3 regions of the Streptomyces sp. NBC_00328 genome follow, and region 1 is predicted to be linked to each of the others. Evidence: riboswitches for the same ligand, from Rfam matches in the RefSeq annotation. Region 1 holds a riboswitch; each other region holds the start of a gene.
The links. A riboswitch is a leader RNA that binds a small molecule or an ion and turns the genes downstream of it on or off. The one in region 1 is predicted to bind cyclic di-AMP.
Positions count from the first base shown of each region.

Region 2: linked by a shared signal. The riboswitch ahead of OG485_RS26290 (C40 family peptidase) and the one ahead of OG485_RS36275 (M23 family metallopeptidase) in region 1 are both predicted to bind cyclic di-AMP.
Region 3: linked by a shared signal. The riboswitch ahead of OG485_RS31355 (M23 family metallopeptidase) and the one ahead of OG485_RS36275 (M23 family metallopeptidase) in region 1 are both predicted to bind cyclic di-AMP.

Region 1 covers NZ_CP108013.1:8,281,635-8,288,471, reverse strand. The annotation lists gene OG485_RS36280 (SGNH/GDSL hydrolase family protein) at 1-377, opposite strand, end outside; gene OG485_RS36275 (M23 family metallopeptidase) at 649-1,635, opposite strand; cyclic di-AMP (ydaO/yuaA leader) riboswitch at 1,640-1,802, opposite strand; gene OG485_RS36270 (tyrosine-protein phosphatase) at 2,444-3,241, shown strand; gene OG485_RS36265 (DUF6126 family protein) at 3,264-3,380, opposite strand; gene OG485_RS36260 (helix-turn-helix domain-containing protein) at 3,407-4,045, opposite strand; gene OG485_RS36255 (aspartate aminotransferase family protein) at 4,190-5,590, opposite strand; gene dxs (1-deoxy-D-xylulose-5-phosphate synthase) at 5,587-6,837, opposite strand, start outside.
Region 2 covers NZ_CP108013.1:5,964,665-5,971,501, forward strand. The annotation lists gene OG485_RS26275 (response regulator transcription factor) at 1-548, shown strand, start outside; gene OG485_RS26280 (C40 family peptidase) at 634-1,746, opposite strand; gene OG485_RS26285 (tellurite resistance/C4-dicarboxylate transporter family protein) at 2,442-3,404, opposite strand; gene OG485_RS26290 (C40 family peptidase) at 3,556-4,713, opposite strand; cyclic di-AMP (ydaO/yuaA leader) riboswitch at 4,722-4,890, opposite strand; gene pcrA (DNA helicase PcrA) at 5,291-6,837, shown strand, end outside.
Region 3 covers NZ_CP108013.1:7,131,397-7,138,233, reverse strand. The annotation lists gene OG485_RS31365 (HPr family phosphocarrier protein) at 89-370, shown strand; gene OG485_RS31360 (GntR family transcriptional regulator) at 597-1,289, opposite strand; gene OG485_RS31355 (M23 family metallopeptidase) at 1,486-2,253, opposite strand; cyclic di-AMP (ydaO/yuaA leader) riboswitch at 2,266-2,425, opposite strand; gene OG485_RS31350 (M16 family metallopeptidase) at 2,641-4,029, opposite strand; gene OG485_RS31345 (M16 family metallopeptidase) at 4,026-5,387, opposite strand; gene OG485_RS31340 (DNA gyrase/topoisomerase IV subunit A) at 5,734-6,837, shown strand, end outside.

The DNA of each region.
Region 1 (6,837 bases):
ACGGGAACGTCACGGGTGTCGAAGCCGGTGGTCACCATGACGGTGCCGACGGCGGAGGTGAGGTCGACGATCGCGCGCTCGAAGCGTTCGGCGACCTCGTCGGGGTCGGTGCCGGGGCGGATGATGTCGTTGCCGCCGGCGCAGAACGAGACCAGGTCCGGGCCGAGTTCCTTGGCCCTCTGGAGCTGGGACTCGACGATCTGGTCGAGCAGTTTGCCGCGCACGGCAAGGTTGGTGTAGTCGAAATCGCCTTCGGGCCTGCGGTCCGCGAGAAGTACCGCGAACCGGTCCGCCCAGCCGACGAACGCTCCGTCGGGCCCAGGGTCGCCGACGCCCTCGGTGAAGCTGTCCCCCACCGCCACGTACGACCCGATCACTGATCTGTTGTCACTCTTCGAATCGTCTGCCACATGGAGCATGATTCACCTTTTGATGTGAGCTACGCGACCGTAGGGAAGGGTTGACGGCCGGTGAGATAAGCCACTCGCCAAGCATTGGTCAACTCTGGAATAGGGCTCGCGTCAAGGATGTTGAGGCAGCGATCGCCCAGAGGCCGTTGCCGCGGGCACACCGAAGGCCGGACCCGGGGGATCGTGGGGTCCGGCCTTCGGAGGTCTTCCTGCCGTCAGGAGCAGGAGGCGGGGGGTGTCAGCCCACGGCGACACCGTGCGAGCGCAGGTACGCGACCGGGTCGATGTCGGAGCCGTAGTCCGGCGTGGTGCGGATCTCGAAGTGCAGGTGCGGTCCGGTCACGTTGCCCGTGGCGCCGGAGAGACCTATCTGCTGCCCCTCGGTGACGGTCTGCCCCGCCGAGACGGACAGCGACGACATGTGGGCGTACTGGGAGTACTTGCCGTCGGCGTGCTGGATGACGACCTGGTTTCCGTAGGCGCCGCCCCAGCCCGCGGAGACGACCGTGCCCGCGGCGATGGACTTGAGCGTGGTGCCGGTCGGGATCACGAAGTCCACGCCCGTGTGGTAGCCGCTGGACCACATGCTGCCCGCCACCTTGTAACCGGTGCCGACGGAGCTGCTCGCGACCGGCAGGGTGTAGCCGGAAGAGGTACCCGTGGAAGGGGCTTCGGTGGAAGCGGCGCCGGTGGAAGCGTTGCCGGAGGGGGCCGGGTCGGCGGCCGGGGTCGCCTGGCCGGACTTCGCCGAGGTGGTCGTCCGGGTGGCCGAGTGCGTGGCCGAGTGCGTGGCCGAGTGCGTGGCCGAGTGCGTGGCCGAGTGCGTGGCCGAGTGCGTGGCCGAGTGGGCGGCGGCCTTCTTGCCGAGCGACAGCTTCAGACCGGGGTGGATCAGCGACGGGTCGCCGCCGATGGAGGAGCGGTTGTCGGCGTAGATCTTCTTCCAGCCGCCGCTGACGTTCTGCTCGTCGGCGATCTTCGAGAGGTAGTCCCCGGACCTCACCGCGTACGTCTTCGTCCCGGCGGCCTTGGCGGCCTTCTTCGCGGGAACGGCGCTCGCGGCCTTCTCGACGTGGTGCGCGACGGCGGTGGCCGGGGTCGCGGCGTGGGCGCCGGTGGCTCCCATCAGGGGCAGCGCGAGTGCGGCGCCACCGGTTCCGGCCACGGCGATCGAGCGGGTGAAACGCAAGGACTTGGGACGGCGGTGCTTACCCTTCGCGGGCATGACGAATTCCTCTCCGGCGCCTGCGGGGTGAGCTGTCGGGTGCGGGCTGGAGATGCCCGGCCACGCTGCTGCGCGGCTGTACCCCTAGCCTGTTCCGGAAAAAGAACCGGACCAGGCGCGGAACCTGTGGGTCCCCCGCTCCTGCCGTGTACGGGTGAGTGTGCGGATTCCGGGCGGCGGCAGGATTGGGCGTCCGTCCGGATTGAGGCAGAACGTAAGCGACATGAGAGCGCGTCGACAACTATGTGCGGTTTCTGTGCGCTCGCCTTTCTTGATCCATGCGGAAACCACCGTCACCCTCCGTGGAGTGACGATCTTCCCGGCCTCTCAACCCACCTGAAAATCCGGGCAGGTTGAGAAATGAGGACGGCAACGCATCGTCACGAATATGACGCTCCTCACGCGACTCACCCCAGGGCGCCCTATTCCAGGGCCAGTTGCCACGAAGGCACCTATTCGGACAGAACAGACAGATGCTGCACGCGCGGATATCCGGCACATTCGGACCCCTGCTCGGAATGGCGCACAAAACGGCACTCCCGAATGCCGCGTTTCGCCTCAATTGCCCCACGGGGCCGATACGGCCGGAGGCGTGCGACCGATCCATCGCAGAATTCGAACACGCACTCGACGTCAGATGTCGCAATGCGCCGCTTCCAGGGCGTTCCGTCCGGAAGTCGTCGGCCGTGGACAACTCATTGCCCGAGGAACCCATGTCGTATCGTCGGGAGCGCGAGCCGGTACAACTGCCGACGAGCGGCGCCGAGTCCAGCACGGCGACGCCGGCGGCCGAATGGGAGGAGCCCCCGTGACGCAGCAGGTCCCGTCGACCGAGCCCGATCTCGGCGGAGTGCGCAACTTCCGCGACGTGGGCGGACTGCCCACCGCGGACGGCCGGCGAGTGCGTTATGGGCACCTGTTCCGCAGCGGCCACCTCGCCCACGCCACGGAGGAGGACGCCGCGTTCCTCGCCTCTCTGGGTCTCCACACGATCTTCGACTTCCGCAATGCCGCGGACCAGAAGCTGGAGGGCCCGGACGTCGAACTGCCGGGCGTGCGGAACGTGAACCTCCCGCTGAGCGACCCGGCGGACGGCAGCGAGTTCTGGAAGATGGTCCGCGACGGCGATCTCGACCAGCTGCGCGCGATCCTCGGCGACGGCAAGGCCGAGAACCGGATGATCAACTCCTACCGCACGATCATCAAGGAACGCACGGCCGAGCACTCCCAGGTGCTGCACGCCCTGGCCGACGACAGCGTGCCCGCGCTGATGCACTGCGCGGCGGGGAAGGACCGCGCCGGGCTGTCCATCGCGGTCACCCTGCTCGCCCTCGGCGTCGAGCGTGAGGCGATCGTGGCCGACTACCTGGAGTCGAACGCCGCGCACCGCCGTTACAAGGTGCACCGCAACGGCTCCTCGGCCGGCGCCTACTCCCCCGAGGTGATGGAACTGCTCAGCCCGCTGTTCGACGCGCGCGCCGCGTACCTGACAGCCGCCTTCGAGACGATCGAGGAGACCTGGGGCAGCGTCGAGGTCTATCTGGAGCAGGGCCTGGGACTGACGCCGGAGCTGCGGGAGCGCCTGCGCGGGCGGCTCCTGGACTGAGCCGCCCGCCGGACCGGGTTCCCTACTGGTTCTGCGCGCCCAGCGTGAAGAGCAGGTAGATGAAGGCCGCGAACAGGTGGCCGACGGCGACGTAGATGATCAGCCGCACCCACAGGGCGCGCGGGAACCTGTCCTCCATGGAGCGGCGGCGTTCTGTGGGTTCGGTCATGACGTCTCTCCCGAGGTGGGGTGGCCCGTCGCCGGGCCGAGGCACAGCGCGGCGACGGGGCTCTGCAGCAGGGTGTGTACGAAGAGGAGCTCGGCTCCGTCGCGCTCGGCGGCGGCGATGCGGTGCGGGGTCAGCGAGTCGAAGTGGGCGCTGTCTCCCGGAGCGAGGACGTGCGCGGTGTCCCCGAGGCGCAGACTGAGCCGCCCCCGGAGGACGTACAGCCACTCCTCGCCCGGGTGGACGCGCACGATGTCGCCCTGCGAACCGTAGGGGACGTGCACGCGCAGCGCCTGCATGCCGCGGCCCGCGGAGCCCGCCTGCCAGTAGGTCCAGCCCCCGGCCGGGGCCGGTTCCATGGCGGCGGCCCGTACGATCGCGTCACGGTCGGGGACCGCCTCGCCGAGCAGTTCCGAGACCGTCGTACCGTAGACACGGGCCAGCGTGAGCAGCATCGGCAGCGAGGGCTGGCGCTGTCCGGTCTCCAGCCGGGAGAGATGGGCGGGCGAGAGTCCGGCCGCGCGGGCGGCTGCCTCCAGCGTGAGGGAGGCGCTGCGGCGCAGGGCGCGGAGCCGGGGCGCCACGGCGTGCAGCTCGGCGGACGGCTCGTCGGCCGCCCCTGTGTCGGCAGGGCTCATAGGACCATTGAGCCAAACAATTACCTCTGGGGCAATTTTCTTGCCCCAGAGGCAAAGAACCTCGCCGGACACGGTCCACCGCACCCGGGCCGCCTCGCCGGTCGCGCCCGCGAGCCTCGCGGCGACCGCCGGTGCGGCCGGGTCTCAGCGGTTCGCCACCGCCTGCTTCACCAGCGTCTTCCCGAAGTCCCACATCAGCCCGCCGCCGTTGTGCGCGTCCTCCATCACCGCGGTGAAGGCCTCCACGAACCGGTCGACATCCCGCTCGTCGATGACCAGCGGCGGGATCAGCTTGATCACCTCCAGGTGGTCGCCGGAGACCTGGGTGAGGATGTGGTGCCGCTGGAGCAGCGGCACGACGACCATCTGCGCGAACAGACCCTTGCGCGCGGCCTGCAGCATGCTCCAGCGGCCGCGCAGCTTGAGCGACGCGGGCCGGCCGAACTCGATGCCGATCATCAGACCCCGCCCGCGCACCTCGCTGAGCAGCTCGTAGCGGTCGACCAGGGCCGCCAGCCGGGACTTCAGCAGTTCCCCGGTGATCCGTGCGTGGGCGACGGTCTGCTCGTTCTCCATCACGGAGAGCACCGCGAGCCCCGCCGCCATGGCCTGTGCGTTGGAGCCGAAGCTCGCCGAGTGCACGAGGACCCGGTCCATGGAGGAGTAGACCTTCTTGAAGATCCAGTCCTTTCCGAGGGTCGCGCCGACCGGCACGTATCCGCCGGAGAGCGCCTTGGCGACACACACCAGGTCCGGTTCGACCCCCTCCTCGTGCTGGTAGGCGTAGAAGTCCCCGGTCCGGCCGAGGCCGGTCTGCACCTCGTCCGCGATGAGCAGTGCCTTGTGCCGGTGCAGCAACTCCTGGGCGGCACGCAGATATCCGGGCGGGGACTCGTGGACGCCTTTCCCCTGGATCGGCTCCACGATGAGCGCGGCGACGTCGCCCTTCTTCAACTCCCTTGCCAGGGCGTCCAGATCACCGAGCGGGACGGCCGTGTCGGGCAGCAGCGGTGCGAAGCCGTCGCGGAAGCCGTCCTCGCCGTTCACGGACAGGGAGCCGGTGGTCAGGCCGTGGAAGGCGTGCGCGCAGTACAGGATCCGCGGTCGGCCGGTGGCGTACCGGGCGAACTTCAGCGCGGTCTCGACCGCCTCCGTACCGCTGTTGCCGAAGAACACCCGGTCCAGGTGCGGGCTGTGGGTGAGCAGCCGTTCCGCGAGCAGGCCCGGCAGCGGCTGGCAGTCGAAGCGGGTGAGGTCGGCGAGCGAGGCGTCCAGGACGTCGTGCAACGCCCGCCGGACGACGGGGTGATGGCGGCCGAGGCCCATCACCCCGAAGCCGGCGAGCATGTCCAGGTAGTCGTTGCCGTCGGCGTCCCAGAAGTGCGCGCCCTCGGCCCGCTCGTAGACCTTGTCGAAGCCGATGGTGTGCAGCATGCGCGGGAGCTGGTGGTTCAGGTACTTCGTGTGCAGTTCGTAGCGCTCGGCTCCGCGCTCGGCGAGGAGCGCGCCGAGGTCGAACTCCCCCTTCTGGGCAGGGTCGGTCATTCCTGTTTCTCCTTGGACGACACTTTCTCGGCCGGCCGGTCGGCGGCCTCGATCGGCTCGTAGGCGGCCTTGGCCCGCTCGTCCCTGATGGCCAGCCCGGCGCTGATCCGTCCGGCGATCTCCACGGGCGTGAGCCCGATGTCGGCCAGTACCTCGGACCGCTTGGCGTGCGCGAGGAACTGCTCGGGGATGCCGAACCGTCTTACGGGCACGTCGACTTCGGCGTCCCCGAGGGCCAGCGAGACGGCGGCGCCGACGCCCGAGGCCCTGCTGTTGTCCTCGACGACGGCGACGAGCCGGTGTTCGGCGGCGAGGTGGGGCAGCGCCGGGTCGACGGGCTTGACCCAGCGCGGGTCGACGACGGTGCAGCCGATGCCGCGGGCCTGAAGCAGGTCGGCGGTCTGGAGGCAGACCTGGGCCATGACGCCGACCGCGACGAGCAGGACCTCCGGGCGCTCGCCCCGGTGCAGGACGTCGAGCCCGCCCACATGGTCCACCGCGGGGATCACCGGACCGACGGACTCCTTCGGGAAGCGGATCAGGGTCGGCGCGTCGTCCACGGCGACCGCCTCCCGGAGCTGGGCCTTCAACTGGTCGGCGTCGCGCGGAGCGGCGATCCTGAGGCCGGGCACGACCTGGAGGATCGACATGTCCCACATGCCGTTGTGCGAGGCGCCGTCGACGCCGGTGACCCCGGCCCGGTCGAGGACGAAGGTCACACCGCAGCGGTGCAGCGCGACGTCCATGAGGAGCTGGTCGAAGGCCCGGTTGAGGAAGGTCGCGTACACGGCGACGACGGGATGCAGACCGCCGGTCGCGAGTCCGGCGGCGGACACCGTGGCGTGCTGCTCGGCGATGCCGACGTCCCACACCCGGTCGGGGAACCGCTCGGCGAACTTCCCGAGCCCGACCGGATGCAGCATGGCCGCCGTGATGGCCACGACGTCCGCCCGCTCCTCGCCGATCCTGACGATCTCGTCGCCGAACACGGAGGTCCAGGAAGGGCCGTTGGACGGTGCGAGGGGCTCGCAGGTGAGCGGGTCCATCACGCCGACCGTGTGGAAGTGGTCCTCCTCGTGCGCGAGCGCGGGTTCGTAGCCGCGCCCCTTCTCCGTCAGGCAGTGGACGAGCACGGGACCGTGGAAGCGTTTCGCCCGGCGCAGCGCGGACTCCACGGCTCCCACGTCGTGACCGTCGATGGGACCGACGTACTTGAGCCCGAGGTCCTCGAACATGCCCTGCGGCGC
Region 2 (6,837 bases), 2.3 Mb from region 1:
ACGTCGACCAGGCGGTCACGGTCATCACGGCCACCCGCCCCGAGGTCGTCCTCCTCGACGTCCACCTTCCCGGCGGCGGCGGTGTCGAAGTGCTGCGCCGCTGCGCCCCGTTGATGGCCGACGCCGAGCAGCCGGTCCGTTTCCTCGCGCTGTCCGTGTCGGACGCCGCGGAGGACGTGATCGGCGTGATCCGTGGCGGCGCCCGGGGGTACGTCACCAAGACGATCACCGGCACGGATCTCGTGGACTCCGTCTTCCGCGTCCAGGACGGTGACGCGGTCTTCTCCCCGCGCCTCGCCGGATTCGTCCTCGACGCCTTCGCCTCCACCGACGCCCCGCCCGTCGACGAGGACATGGACCGTCTCACCCAGCGCGAACGCGAGGTCCTGCGGCTCATCGCCCGGGGGTACGCCTACAAGGAGATCGCCAAGCAGCTCTTCATCTCCGTCAAGACGGTCGAGTCGCATGTCTCCGCGGTCCTGCGCAAACTCCAGCTCTCGAACCGCCACGAGCTGACCCGCTGGGCGACGGCGAGGCGGCTGGTCTGACGCGGTCCGACCCGGCTGGTATCGGGACGGGCGGAAGCCCCGGGCGACGGACGGCCCGGGGCCCGCGGCCTCGCCGCTCAGGCGATCACGCGACCCGCGCCGCTCCGGCGAAGGGCATCTCCGTGATCGGCGCCACCCGCACCGGCGCCGACGGATTCGGCGCGTGGATCATCTGGCCGTTGCCGACGTAGATGCCCACGTGGGTGATGCCCGAGTAGAAGAACACCAGGTCGCCGGGCTGGAGTTCGGACAGGGCGACCCGCCTGCCGACGTTGATCTGGGAGTACGTCGTGCGGGGCAGGGAGACGCCCGCCGATCGGTACGCGGCCTGGGCGAGCCCCGAACAGTCGAACGCGTCGGGGCCGGTGGCGCCCCAGACGTAGGGGCTGCCGAGCTTCGCGTAGGCGTAGGCGACGGCGGCCGCCGCCCGGGAGTTGGGCGCCGCCGCGGTGCCCGCGCTGCCCGCTCCGGCGGCACCTGACGTGCCGGAGGCTCCCGACGCCGCGACGGGGGCCGGATCGCGGGAGGCGTCGCGCGAGGCATGCTGCTGGTCACCCGCGCCGCCTCGCTTCGCGTACTGCGTGCGCTGTTGCGGAGTGAGGCGGTCGAGCAGCCGGCGGGCCGCGCCGAGCTTCTCGTTGACCGTCTTCTTGTGCTGCTTCAGCTCGGTCTGCCGCGACTTGAGGGCCGCCAGTTCGATGTGCGCCGCCCCACGCAACTGCTCGAGCTCACGGAGCTGTTTGCGTACCCCGGCGATCTTCGCCGACTGCCGGGTGCCGACCCGCTCGGCGAGCGCGGCCCCCTCCAGATACTGGTCGGGGCGGTCGGAGAGCGCGAGTTGCACCACGGGGTCGAGCCCACCGCTGCGGTACTGCGCCGCGGCCATCGAACCCAGCGCTTCCCGGGCCGAGTTGAGCCGGTCCTCCCGGCGGGCCGCCTCGTCGCGGAGCTTGCTCAGGTTCGCCTCCGCCTCGCCGGCCTTCTCCTTGGCGCCGTCGTACTTCTGGGTGGCGGCCTCCGCCTCCTCGTACAGCTTGTCGACCCTTGCCTTCACCTGCGCCGCGGACAACTGGGGGTCGGCGTGCCCGACCCCGTCGAAGCCGGTGGCCGTCGCCGCGCCCGCGAGGGCGATGGTGACTGCTGTGCGGGCCGTGTTTCCGCCGACCGAGCGCTGTCTGGCCTTGCGGTGCGCTGCCACGAGGGCCCACATCCTTCCGTGCGACCGCCCTTGAGGTGCGGTCAAGCGGTGACACGTCCGGCGGCGGCTCACACAGGGGGAGCGGGCCGCCGCCGGACCTTCTCGGCGGTGGTGTCCGACTGCCGTCCCTGGCCCGGACGGTGGTGGGGAGCCGGTCACCTGGTGAAGGACGCTAAACCTGGGAGCGAGCTGTTGGTAACGCTATGTATGGAACTATCGCTATTGGATCGCCGAGAGACCAAATGTGACCAAGATTCCGGTCGTACGTCACGACTTCACGCAGGGTGATGACCGAAGCGGCGATTCCCGGACGGCCCGCGCGGTGCCGGTGCTATGGCTGACGCGTGATGGTCCGGTGGCGAGGGAGTGCAGATCGGGGCCGGAGCGTGACGGGGGCCGGTGGGGCGGGACGGCCCGGGGAACGGGCGGGGCCCCCGGGAGGGGAGGGTGGTCGGCGGGCAGGGGTGGGTCAAGGGTGCCTGGTGGGAATGGGGGCCCGGCCGGGAGGGCCTCAGGGGGTGCAATTAGGCTCCGGCCCCATGGACGTACTCATCCATCTCTTCGTCGGCCTGTGGACCTGACCGGCCGAGGCGGTCCCGTTCGCCGGGGTCGAGGGCGGCCCTGACCGGCGTCCGCTCGGCACGGGGCGGACCGACGGCCGCGTCACCCCCGCGCGGTGGACCTGAGGGGCACCGTCACCCCCGCACGGTGGACCTGAAGGCGAGAGCGGCGCCCGCGGCCGCCGCGAGCCAGGCCGCCACCGCGATCCACAGCAGCACCTGTCCCGGCCCCTTGAGCCAGAAGACGTCGAGGGCGGCCGCGACCGCGAGGGCCGCCACCGCCGACATCCCCATCGGGAAGACGGTGGCCCAGCGCCGGACGTCGTACCGCGGGCGCGGCCACACCACCTCCGCGACGGCCAGAAGGAAGTAGCAGGCGAGGTCGAGCGCGAGCAGAGCGCCCGTCGTATCGCGCAGGACGCCCTGGTCGTCGTTGTTCCACAGGTACGGATCCACGTGGTGCGCCGCGACGAGTCCCGCCCCGGCCAGTGCCGAGATGCCCAGCGCGCCGGCCGCGATCCAGTGGTCCCCTGCGCCCTTCCTCACCTCGCCCAGGTCGAAGCAGGCGAACGAGAGCACGTAGAGCCCGATCCCCAGCCAGAACAGCACCAGCGCGGTGTGCGCGAGCCAGTCCGGGCCCACGGCGGTGGCGATCGTGGCCGCGAGGACCGAGAGCCCCTGGGTGGCCACGCAGACGAGGAACACCTCGCCCGGCATACGGCGCCGCAGACGACGCAGGACGGCCCACAGCAGAACCGGCCAGAGCACGGCCGACAGCGCGAGCAGGGCTTCGGCGAGCTCGTGCCACCCCAGTGCGGAGAACCGGGTGCCGAGCACGGTGGTCGCCGCGACCGCGTCGAGCCCGGCGGGTGTGCCGGCCTGCCGCGCCCACCGCTCCCGGTCGCCCACCAGCCGGACCGCGAGGTCCGCGGCGAGCCCGGCCCAGGCGAGCGACGCGAGGACCAGCGCGATCCGGGAGAGGGTCTCGTGGCCGGTCAGGTGCAGCCCGATCGAGATGATGCCGGTGGCCATGACGGCGGTTCCGGCGGTGGCCGCCCACCCCGCCCGCCGGGCGCGGAGCGAGGTGCTGTCCGGCATGTCCGGTGTGTCTGACATGTTCTCGATGCTAGGGACCTCCGCACCGGGTTGCGGGCGGGCCACGCGCGGGCGGGAGACGAAAACGCGGGGCACGCGTGGGGACCGGGAAGCCCCCGCGCGTGCCCCGCGAGAGCGGCGCCCGTGTCCCGGTCTACGCCGGGCGCACCACGCTGTGGATCGCGGAGGTGCCGTCGTAGTAGATCGACTCCTCGCGGACGTACGCGCCCGGCTTCGGCGCGTGGATCATCATGCCGTCGCCGATGTAGAGGCCGACGTGGCTGATGTCGTCGTAGAAGAAGACCAGGTCGCCGGGCCGGGCGTCGGCGAGGGAGACCGTCGTGCCCGCGTTCACCTGGTCGTAGGTGACGCGCGGGAGGCTGACGCCGGCGGCCTTCCAGGCGGCCTGGGTCAGGCCCGAGCAGTCGTAGGAGTCCGGGCCGGTGGCGCCCCAGACGTACGGCTTGCCGATCTGCGCGCGGGCGAACGCGAGCGCCTCGGCCGCCTTCGACGAGGGGTCCGTGGCCGTCGATCCTGTCGACGAGCCGGAAGCCGTGCCGGTCGTGGTGCCGGACGACGACTGCTGCTGGGCGGCCTTCTCGGCGGTGGCCTGCTGCCGTGCCAGCTCCGCCGCCTTGGCCGCGGCCTGCTCCCGCTTCTTCTTCTCGATCGCCGCCAGCCGCGCCTTGTCCTCGGCGTTCAGCTTCGAGAGCAGGGAGCGGGCCTCGGTGAGCTTGTGCTGCACCGTGGCCTTGGACGTCTTGAGCTCCTTCTGCGAGGCGGTCAGTGACTCCAGGTTCCGGGTGGCCTCCGCCCGCTTCCTGGTGGTGGCGGCCTGCTCGGTGATGTAGTCGTCGACGGCCGCCTTCTGGCGGTTCGTCAGACGGCTCATCAGCTGGGTCTGGTCGAAGTAGTCCTGGGGGTTGTCGGCGAGCAGCAGGGTCGCGGTGTCGGGCGCGGAGGCCCCGGTGCGGTACTGCGCCGCGGCGAACGACCCCAGCTCCTCGCGCGCGGTGTTGAGCTTCTCGGTGCGCCGGGCGACGTCGTCGAGCAGGGTGTCGACGCGCTCGCGCTGCTCGGCGGTCTTCTCCCGGGTCGCGTTGTACTTGTTCGTGGCCGTCTCGGCCTGGTGGTAGAGGTCGTCGACCTTCTTCGAGACCGCTTCGATGCTGGGCCGGGGCTCGGCCGAGGGGGCGGCGTTGGCGGTCTGGGAGAGCAGGGCCACGGAGGTGATGGCCGCTGTGGCGAGGGCCGGGGTCCGTATGCCTGCGATGCGCGCACCCGTGGGACGCGCCTTGCGGTGTGACGCCAAGAGAGGCGACTCCTTCCGTCATCCGCCTACCGAGTTAGCTGTCGGGTTCGGGCGGGTGGTTCCGGAAGGCTGCCCTACGGTCCTTGCCCCACAAGGCGGTTGGACCGATTCACCCCAAGATCGGTGGGTCCCCGGCTCCGGGGCCTCGCGGCGTACCGGACTCGGCGGAGGCCGCTCGGCCCGGCGAGGTTCGCCGGTCGCGGTCGGGCGGCCTTCCGGCACGCTAGCCAACCGGTGTGGCCCGTGTGAAGGTTGATGTGCGATATGCCCGATACATTTTCGTGACCACTGCCGTGTGTCCCGCGGGCGGCGACCCGCTCGTCCGCCCCGTCGAACGGACCCCGCTCGCTCCGGTCCGCTTGCTCCGAGCCGCTCGCCGGAGCCGCTTGTTCCGAGCCGCTCGCCGACGGAATGTCGCGCCGGGTGACCGCTCGGCCGCCTCCGGTCACGGGGTGTGAGGTGTCGTGGCCGGAAGGCCGCCTTCCCCGGGGCGTCCGCCGGGACCCTGGTCACACTTGCGGCCGAGTTCTCGAGGTGGCGGCGGGCTGTCGGTGGGGCGGCCTAGACTCGGAGAGCGATGAGCAGCCTCTTTGACGACAGCTTCCTGGCGGACCTCAAGCCCTCCGGGGCCCACGAGGACGAACACCCGCCGCCGCCCGAGGACGAGCACGTACCGGAGCCGGTTCCGGACGATCTGTTCGGCGGGAAGTTCGACATGCCGCCGAGCCGGGACGCGTACTACCGCGACGGTGCGCCCAGGCCCGCCGTGGACCCGGCGGCCCTGCTGGACGGACTGAACGAGAACCAGCGCGCGGCCGTGGTCCACTCCGGCTCCCCGCTGCTCATCGTGGCCGGTGCCGGCTCCGGCAAGACCCGCGTGCTCACCCACCGGATCGCGCATCTGCTCGGCGAGCGGAACGTCCACCCGGGCCAGATCCTCGCGATCACCTTCACGAACAAGGCCGCGGGCGAGATGAAGGAGCGCGTCGAGGCGCTCGTGGGCCCGCGCGCCAACGCGATGTGGGTGATGACCTTCCACAGCGCCTGTGTCCGCATCCTGCGCCGCGAGAGCAAGACGCTCGGCTTCACCTCGTCGTTCTCGATCTACGACGCCGCCGACTCCAAGCGGCTGATGGCGCTCGTCTGCCGTGATCTCGACCTCGACCCCAAGCGTTTCCCGCCGAAGTCGTTCAGCGCCAAGATCTCGAACCTGAAGAACGAGCTGATCGACGAGGAGGACTTCGCCGCCCAGGCCACCGACGGCTTCGAGAAGACCCTCGCCCAGGCGTACGCGATGTACCAGTCGCGGCTGCGCGAGGCCAACGCGCTCGACTTCGACGACCTGATCATGACCACGGTCAATCTGCTGCGCGCCTTCCCGGACGTCGCCGAGCACTACCGCCGCCGCTTCCGGCACGTCCTGGTCGACGAGTACCAGGACACGAACCACGCGCAGTACGCCCTCGTGCGGGAGCTCGTGGGGACCTCCGAGCACCCCGTGGACGTACCGCCCAGGGAGTACGACCTGGCACCCGCCGAGCTGTGCGTCGTGGGTGACGCGGACCAGTCGATCTACGCCTTCCGCGGCGCGACCATCCGCAACATCCTCCAGTTCGAGGAGGACTACCCGAGCGCGACGACGATCCTCCTGGAGCAGAACTACCGCTCCACCCAGACGATCCTGTCCGCCGCCAACGCGGTCATCGAGCGCAACGAGTCCCGCCGCCCCAAGAACCTGTGGACCAACGCGGGCGCGGGCTCGAACATCACGGGCTATGTCGCGGACACCGAGCACGACGAGGCCCAGTTCGTCGCCGACGAGATAGACCGTCTCTCCGACGCGGGCGAGGCCAAGGCCGGCGACGTCGCGGTCTTCTACCGCACGAACGCGCAGTCCCGTGTCTTCGAAGAGATCTTCATCCGCGTCGGCCTGCCCTACAAGGTCGTCGGCGGCGTCCGCTTCTACGAGCGCAAGGAGGTCCGGGACGTCCTGGCGTACCTCAGGGTGCTGTCCAACCCCGAGGACTCCGTCCCGATGCGCCGCATCCTGAACGTGCCCAAGCGCGGCATCGGCGACCGCGCCGAGGCGATGATCGACGCCCTCTCGCAGCGCGAGAAGATCAG
Region 3 (6,837 bases), 1.2 Mb from region 1:
GGCGGGCGAGATCCGGGACCGTCCGGGCAAGCCTCGCGATATGAAAGAATGGTCTAGACAACCTTGAACACCCGAAGGGCAGCATCACATGGCTGAGCGCCGCGTCAACGTCGGCTGGACCGAGGGCCTCCACGCCCGCCCCGCCTCCATCTTCGTCCGGGCCGCCACGGCCTCCGGCATCCCCTTGACGATCGCCAAGGCCGACGGGGACCCCGTCAACGCGGCCTCCATGCTCGCGGTCCTCGGCCTGGGCGCCCAGGGCGGCGAGGAGATCGTCCTCACATCGGACTCCGAGGGCGCGGATGCCGCTCTCGACCGTCTGGCGAAGCTGGTCGCCGAGGGGCTCGACGAGCTCCCCGAGACCGTCTGAGCCGCCCACGAGGCACCCGGACACGAGCGGCCGAGCCGCGCCCCCCTTCACCGGGTGGCGCGGCTCGGCTGTTTTTCCGTACCCTCGCTCGGAATTCCCCACATGCCATGTACGACCTCGCACCATGACCACGGGAATGGCGTGCGCCGAAATTCCGGACACACGCATAAAAGGGCATCAGAAATGAGCCCCTGCCGAATATCCCTCTTTGTATACGGCGCCCGTGTTAATGACGCGGGCCCGTCATGTTTACGGGATGTTGCGAACTTCTCACACGGTCCGGCCGGTCGCCGCCGGGAAATCGGAGCCGGTGCGCGGCCGTGGCGCGCTCGGTGTGCAGGGCCGTGATCGCGCGGGCCCGCTCACTGTCCCCGCGGGCGACCGCGTCCACGATGCCGCCGTGCTCCGCCCAGGACTCCGCGGGGTCGGCCGGCGCCTCCACCGAGTACATCCAGGCGATCTTGTGACGCAGCTGGGCGAGCGTCGAGGTGAGCGCGGGGCTGCCGGACGCCTGCGCGAGCGTCTCGTGGAACCAGCCGCCCAACGAGCGCAGATCCTCGCTGTGGCCTCGCCTTGAGCGCTCCTGCCCCAGCCTGACCAGACCTCGCAGCACCTTCAGGTGGGCCTCCGTGCGCCGCTGCGCGGCTCTCGCGGCACCCAGCGGTTCCAGCAGCATGCGCATCTCCAGGAGGTCCGCGGCCTCCAGCTCGGAGGGCTCCGCGACACACGCGCCCGCGTGCCGGCGGGTGACCACGAACCCCTCGGCCTCCAGCGTGCGCAGGGCCTCGCGCACGGGGACGCGCGAGACGCCGTACCGGCGTGCGAGCAGTTCCTCGGTGAGGCGGCCGCCGCGCTCGTAGACACCCGCGACGATGTCGTCACGGATCGCCGTGCACACCGAGTGCGCCGGAATACGCATGACCGACCTCCGCTTTAATCCCCGTGAAACGCCGTCGATTGACGCTTGTTCAGTGACTCTATTGCAGGAAGCCTGAATTTCCGATGGCAGGCCTGAATCCATGGATATTTTTTGGACAGACGGCATCCGGAAACGACGATGCCCCGGCTCGGTGAGCCGGGGCATCGAAAGCGGTGAAGAAGCCGCGAAGCGGTCGTCAGACGTTGACGCCGTGCGAGCGCAGGTACGCGACCGGGTCCATGTCCGATCCGTACTCGGCGGTCGTACGGGCCTCGAAGTGAAGGTGCGGACCGGTGGTGTTGCCCGTGTCCCCCGACAGAGCGATCTGCTGCCCCGGAGTGACCGTCTGCCCCACGGACACACCGATGGACGAGAGGTGGCCGTACATGGTGTACGTGCCGTCGTGCATCTTGATCACGACTTGATTGCCGTAGGCGCCGCCCCAGCCGGCCGTGACCACCGTGCCGGAGCCGACGGCGTGGACCGAGGTGCCGGACGCGGCGTGGAAGTCGACGCCGGTGTGGCTGCCGGAGGACCAGAGGCTGCTGCTGGCCTGGTAGCCGGTGGAGACGTACGAACCGGTGATCGGCATGACGAACGTGTTCAGGCGCTTGCGCTCGGCCTCACGGGCGGCGCGCTCCTTGGTCTCGCGCAGCTTCTGGGCCTGCTCCGCGGCCTGCTTGCGCGCGGTCTGCTCGGCCTGCTTGCGCGCGGCGGCCTCGTCGGCGGCGCGCAGCTGCGCGAAGGCCTGGGCGTCGATCTGGTCGGCGACCGTGTCGTTGAGCGTGACGGTCTGGGTCAGCCCGGTCTGCTCGACGGAGGCTTCCGCGGCGAACGCGGGGCCGGCCAGGGTTCCGATGACACCGGTGGTGGTGAGCGCCGCGACCCCGACGGCGGTCGTGGTGGTCGTGCTGTGCACGCGGCTCGTACGACGGTGCTTGCCGGTGCCACAGGTGAACGCCATGTAGGGGCTGATCCTTTCCTTCCCTCTCGCCTACCGGGTTAGCTGACGGGTTCGGAGCAGGAAGGTCTCCTACGGGCTCCCTCCGGAGAGGGCGTCCGATTCACCCCAGGGACTACGTGTGGGTCCCCGGCTCCCCTGACTCGCGTCATGGGGGACTCGGCGATGACTGTCCGGTGCCGCGGGCGCGGCGCACTGCGTGACGAACAGCCGCACTGACGCTAAGCGGGGCAACTTTCGAACAACAAACGGATCACGATTTTTGTAACGCATCCCACAGGGCAGAACGGTGGCCGTCATACGAATACGGACATCTTGGGAGCGGCTTCCGGAAAAGGGAGGGCCCTGACGGCTCTTCAGCCGTCAGGGCCCTGACGCGTCGCACGGGCTCTACTCGGCTGCCACCACGGTGACTTCACCGATTCCGAGGGCCCTGACCGGCTCCGCGATCTGCGCCGCGTCGCCCACCAGGACGGTCACCAGACGGTCCGTCGGGAAGGCGCTCACGGCCGCCGCGGTGGCCTCCACGGTGCCGGTGGCGGCCAGTTGCCGGTAGAGCGTCGCCTGATAGTCGTCCGGCAGGTGCTGCTCGACCTGGTCCGCGAGCGTGCTCGCGACCGCCGCGGCCGTCTCGAACTTGAGGGGCGCGACGCCCACCAGGTTCTGCACGGCGACGTCGCGCTCCGCGTCGGTCAGGCCCTCCGCCGCGAGGGTGCGCAACACCGTCCACAGGTCGTCGAGCGCAGGACCGGTGTTGGGGGTGTCGACCGAGCCGCTGATGGCGAGCATCGCGGCACCCGTGCCGTCCGGCGCGGAACGCAGGACCTGTCCGAACGCCCGCACTCCGTAGGTGTAGCCCTTCTCCTCGCGCAGGACGCGGTCCAGGCGCGAGGTGAGGGTGCCGCCGAGGCAGTAGGTGCCGAGGACCTGCGCGGGCCACACGCGGTCGTGCCGGTCGGCGCCGACCCGGCCGATGAGCAGCTGCGTCTGGACGGCACCGGGGCGGTCGACGATGATCACACGGCCGGTGTCGTCGGCGCTCACCGGCGGCACGGGGCGCGGCTGGGCGGCCGAGCCGGTCCAGGAGCCGAGCGTGTCGGCGAGCAGTTCGTCGAGATCGACATCGGTCAGGTCGCCGACGACGACGGCGGTGGCCGTGGCGGGGCGCACGTGCCTCTCGTAGAACGCGCGAACGGCCGACGCGTCGATGTTCTGGACGGTCTCCTCGGTGCCCTGCCGCGGGCGTGCCATGCGCACGCTCGCCGGGAACAGCTCCTTGGAGAGCTCCTTGGCGGCACGGCGGGCGGGGTTGGCCGTCTCGTGCGGGATCTCGTCCAGCCGGTTGGTCACCAGCCGCTCGACCTCGCTGTCCGCGAACGCGGGGGCCCGCAGGGCGTCGGCGAGCAGGCCGAGGGCCTTGGCCAGGCGCGAGACGGGCACTTCGAGGGACAGGCGCACACCGGGGTGGTCGGCGTGCGCGTCGAGCGTGGCGCCGCAGCGCTCCAGTTCGGCGGCGAAGTCCTCGGCCGAGTGCTTGTCGGTTCCCTCGGAGAAGGCGCGCGCCATGATCGTGGCGATGCCGTCCAGGCCCGCCGGCTCGGCGTCCAGCGGCGCGTCGAGGTTCACCTCGACGGCCACGACCTGCTGGCCGGGGCGATGACAGCGCAGCACGGTCAGACCGTTGTCCAGGGTGCCCCGCTCGGGGGCGGGGAACGCCCACGGCTTCGGCTGGCCGGCCTGGGGCTGCGGGTGGAAGTCCATGGTGGCGAGCTCGGTCACTTCGCCGCCTCCTCGTCGGTCTCGTCGGCGGAGTCAGCCGCGTCGGCTGCTTCGGCGGTGGTCGGCTCGTAGACGAGCACCGCGCGGTTGTCGGGGCGCAGGCGGGCCTTGGCGGCCTCCCGGACCTCGTCCGCCGTGACGTCGAGAACGCGCTGCACGGCGGTCAGGGCGAGCTGCGGGTCGCCGAACAGGACGGCGTACCGGCACAGTTCGTCGGCGCGGCCCGCCACGGTGCCGAGCCGGTCGAGCCATTCGCGCTCCAACTGGGCCTGGGCGCGCTCCATCTCACCGGCCGTGGGACCCTCCTCGGCGAACCGGGCGAGCTCCTCGTCGACGGCGGCCTCGATGACCGGGACCTCGACGTCGCCGGACGTCTTCACGTCCAGCCACCCCAGGGAGGGCGCTCCGGCGAGCCGCAGCAGGCCGAACCCGGCCGCGACGGCGGTGCGGTCACGGCGTACGAGCCGGTTGTAGAGCCGGGAGGACTCGCCGCCGCCGAGGACGGTGAGCGCCAGGTCGGCCGCGTCGCACGCGCGCGTGCCGTCCTCCGGGAGCCGGTAGGCGGCCATCAGGGCGCGCGCCGGTACGTCCTCCTCGACGACCTCGCGCACCTGCTCGCCGATGATGTCGGGAAGCGAGCCGTCCCGCGGGGCGGGCTTGCCGTCGTGCCCGGGGATGGAGCCGAAGTACTTCTCGACCCAGGCGAGCGTCTGCTCCGGGTCGATGTCGCCGACGACCGACAGGACCGCGTTGTTGGGCGCGTAGTTGGTGCGGAAGAACGCGCGGGCGTCCTCCAGGGTGGCCGCGTCCAGGTCCGTCATCGACCCGATCGGGGTGTGGTGGTACGGGTGGCCCTCGGGGTACGAGAGCGCGGTGAGCTTCTCGAAGGCGGTGCCGTACGGCACGTTGTCGTAACGCTGCCGGCGCTCGTTCTTCACGACGTCGCGCTGGTTCTCCATGGACTCGTCGTCCAGTGCCGCGAGCAGCGAGCCCATGCGGTCGGCCTCCAGCCAGAGGGCGAGCTCCAGCTGGTGGGCGGGCATGGTCTCGAAGTAGTTGGTGCGCTCGAAACTCGTCGTGCCGTTGAGGGAGCCGCCGGCGCCCTGGACGAGTTCGAAGTGACCGTTGCCGTGGACCTGCTTGGAGCCCTGGAACATCAGGTGCTCGAAGAGGTGGGCGAGACCGGTCCGGCCCTTGACCTCGTGGCGCGAGCCGACGTCGTACCAGAGGCACACCGCGGCGACCGGGGTCAGATGGTCCTCGGAGAGCACCACGCGCAGGCCGTTGGCCAGGCGGTGCTCGGTCGCTGTCAGGCCGCCGGAGCCTGCCTCAGCTGTGGCCGTGTGACCCATGGGCATGTACGTCCCTTCGATCGCGGAACTACGTCATTCCTGTCGGTCCTGCCACTGTATGCAAGCGCGCGGACGGCTGGCGAAGTTCCCGCACCTCGTACGCCGAGAGCGAGACTTGTGCGTGTTGCCGCACACCGGGGGAAGCACACCGGGAACCGCCGCGAACGCGCTCGGGGCCGTCTGGCACCGGGCCGGACGGCCGTCCGGGAGCGGTCCCCGCGAGGCCCGCGCAGCGCGCCGCGGGGGCGCTACGGACGGGTCGCGGTCGGCGTTGTCAGTGGGGCGGTCCACAATGGTGCGCGTCAGAACCCGTTCATGCCCCGGCAGAGACTGTGAAGGAGCCGCAGCAGCGATGGCCCGCCGCAGCACGAAGACCCCGCCGCCCGACGACTCGTACGAGGAGAAGATCCTCGACATCGACGTCGTGGACGAGATGCAGGGCTCCTTCCTCGAATACGCGTACTCGGTCATCTACTCGCGAGCCCTGCCGGACGCCCGCGACGGCCTGAAGCCGGTTCACCGTCGCATCGTCTACCAGATGAACGAGATGGGCCTGCGTCCCGACCGCGGCTATGTGAAGTGTGCCCGTGTCGTCGGCGAGGTCATGGGTAAACTCCACCCGCACGGCGACGCGTCGATCTACGACGCCCTGGTGCGTCTGGCGCAGCCCTTCTCCATGCGTCTGCCCCTGGTCGACGGCCACGGGAACTTCGGTTCGCTCGGCAACGACGACCCGCCGGCCGCGATGCGTTACACCGAGGCCCGGATGGCCGACGCGACGTCGTTGATGACCGAGTCGATCGACGAGGACACCGTCGACTTCTCGCCCAACTACGACGGCCAGGAGCGGGAGCCGGTGGCCCTTCCGGCCGCCTTCCCGAATCTGTTGGTCAACGGCGCGTCGGGTATCGCCGTCGGCATGGCCACGAACATGCCGCCGCACAACCTCGGCGAGGTCATCGCCGCCGCCCGGCACCTCATCCGGTACCCGGGCGCCGACCTCGAGACGCTGATGAAGCACGTCCCGGGCCCCGACCTGCCCACCGGCGGCCGGATCGTCGGTCTCTCCGGGATCAGGGACGCGTACGAGTCGGGCCGCGGCACCTTCAAGATCCGCGCCACGGTGTCGGTCGAGGACGTCACGGCGCGCCGCAAGGGCCTCGTCGTCACGGAGCTGCCCTTCACCGTCGGTCCGGAGAAGGTGATCTCCAAGATCAAGGACCTGGTCGGCTCGAAGAAGCTGCAGGGCATCGCCGATGTCAAGGACCTCACCGACCGCTCGCACGGCCTGCGCCTGGTCATCGAGATCAAGAACGGCTTCGTGCCGGAGGCGGTCCTCGAGCAGCTCTACAAGCTGACGCCGATGGAGGAGTCCTTCGGCATCAACAACGTGGCACTGGTGGACGGTCAGCCGCTCACCCTGGGCCTCAAGGAACTGCTGGAGGTCTATCTCGAC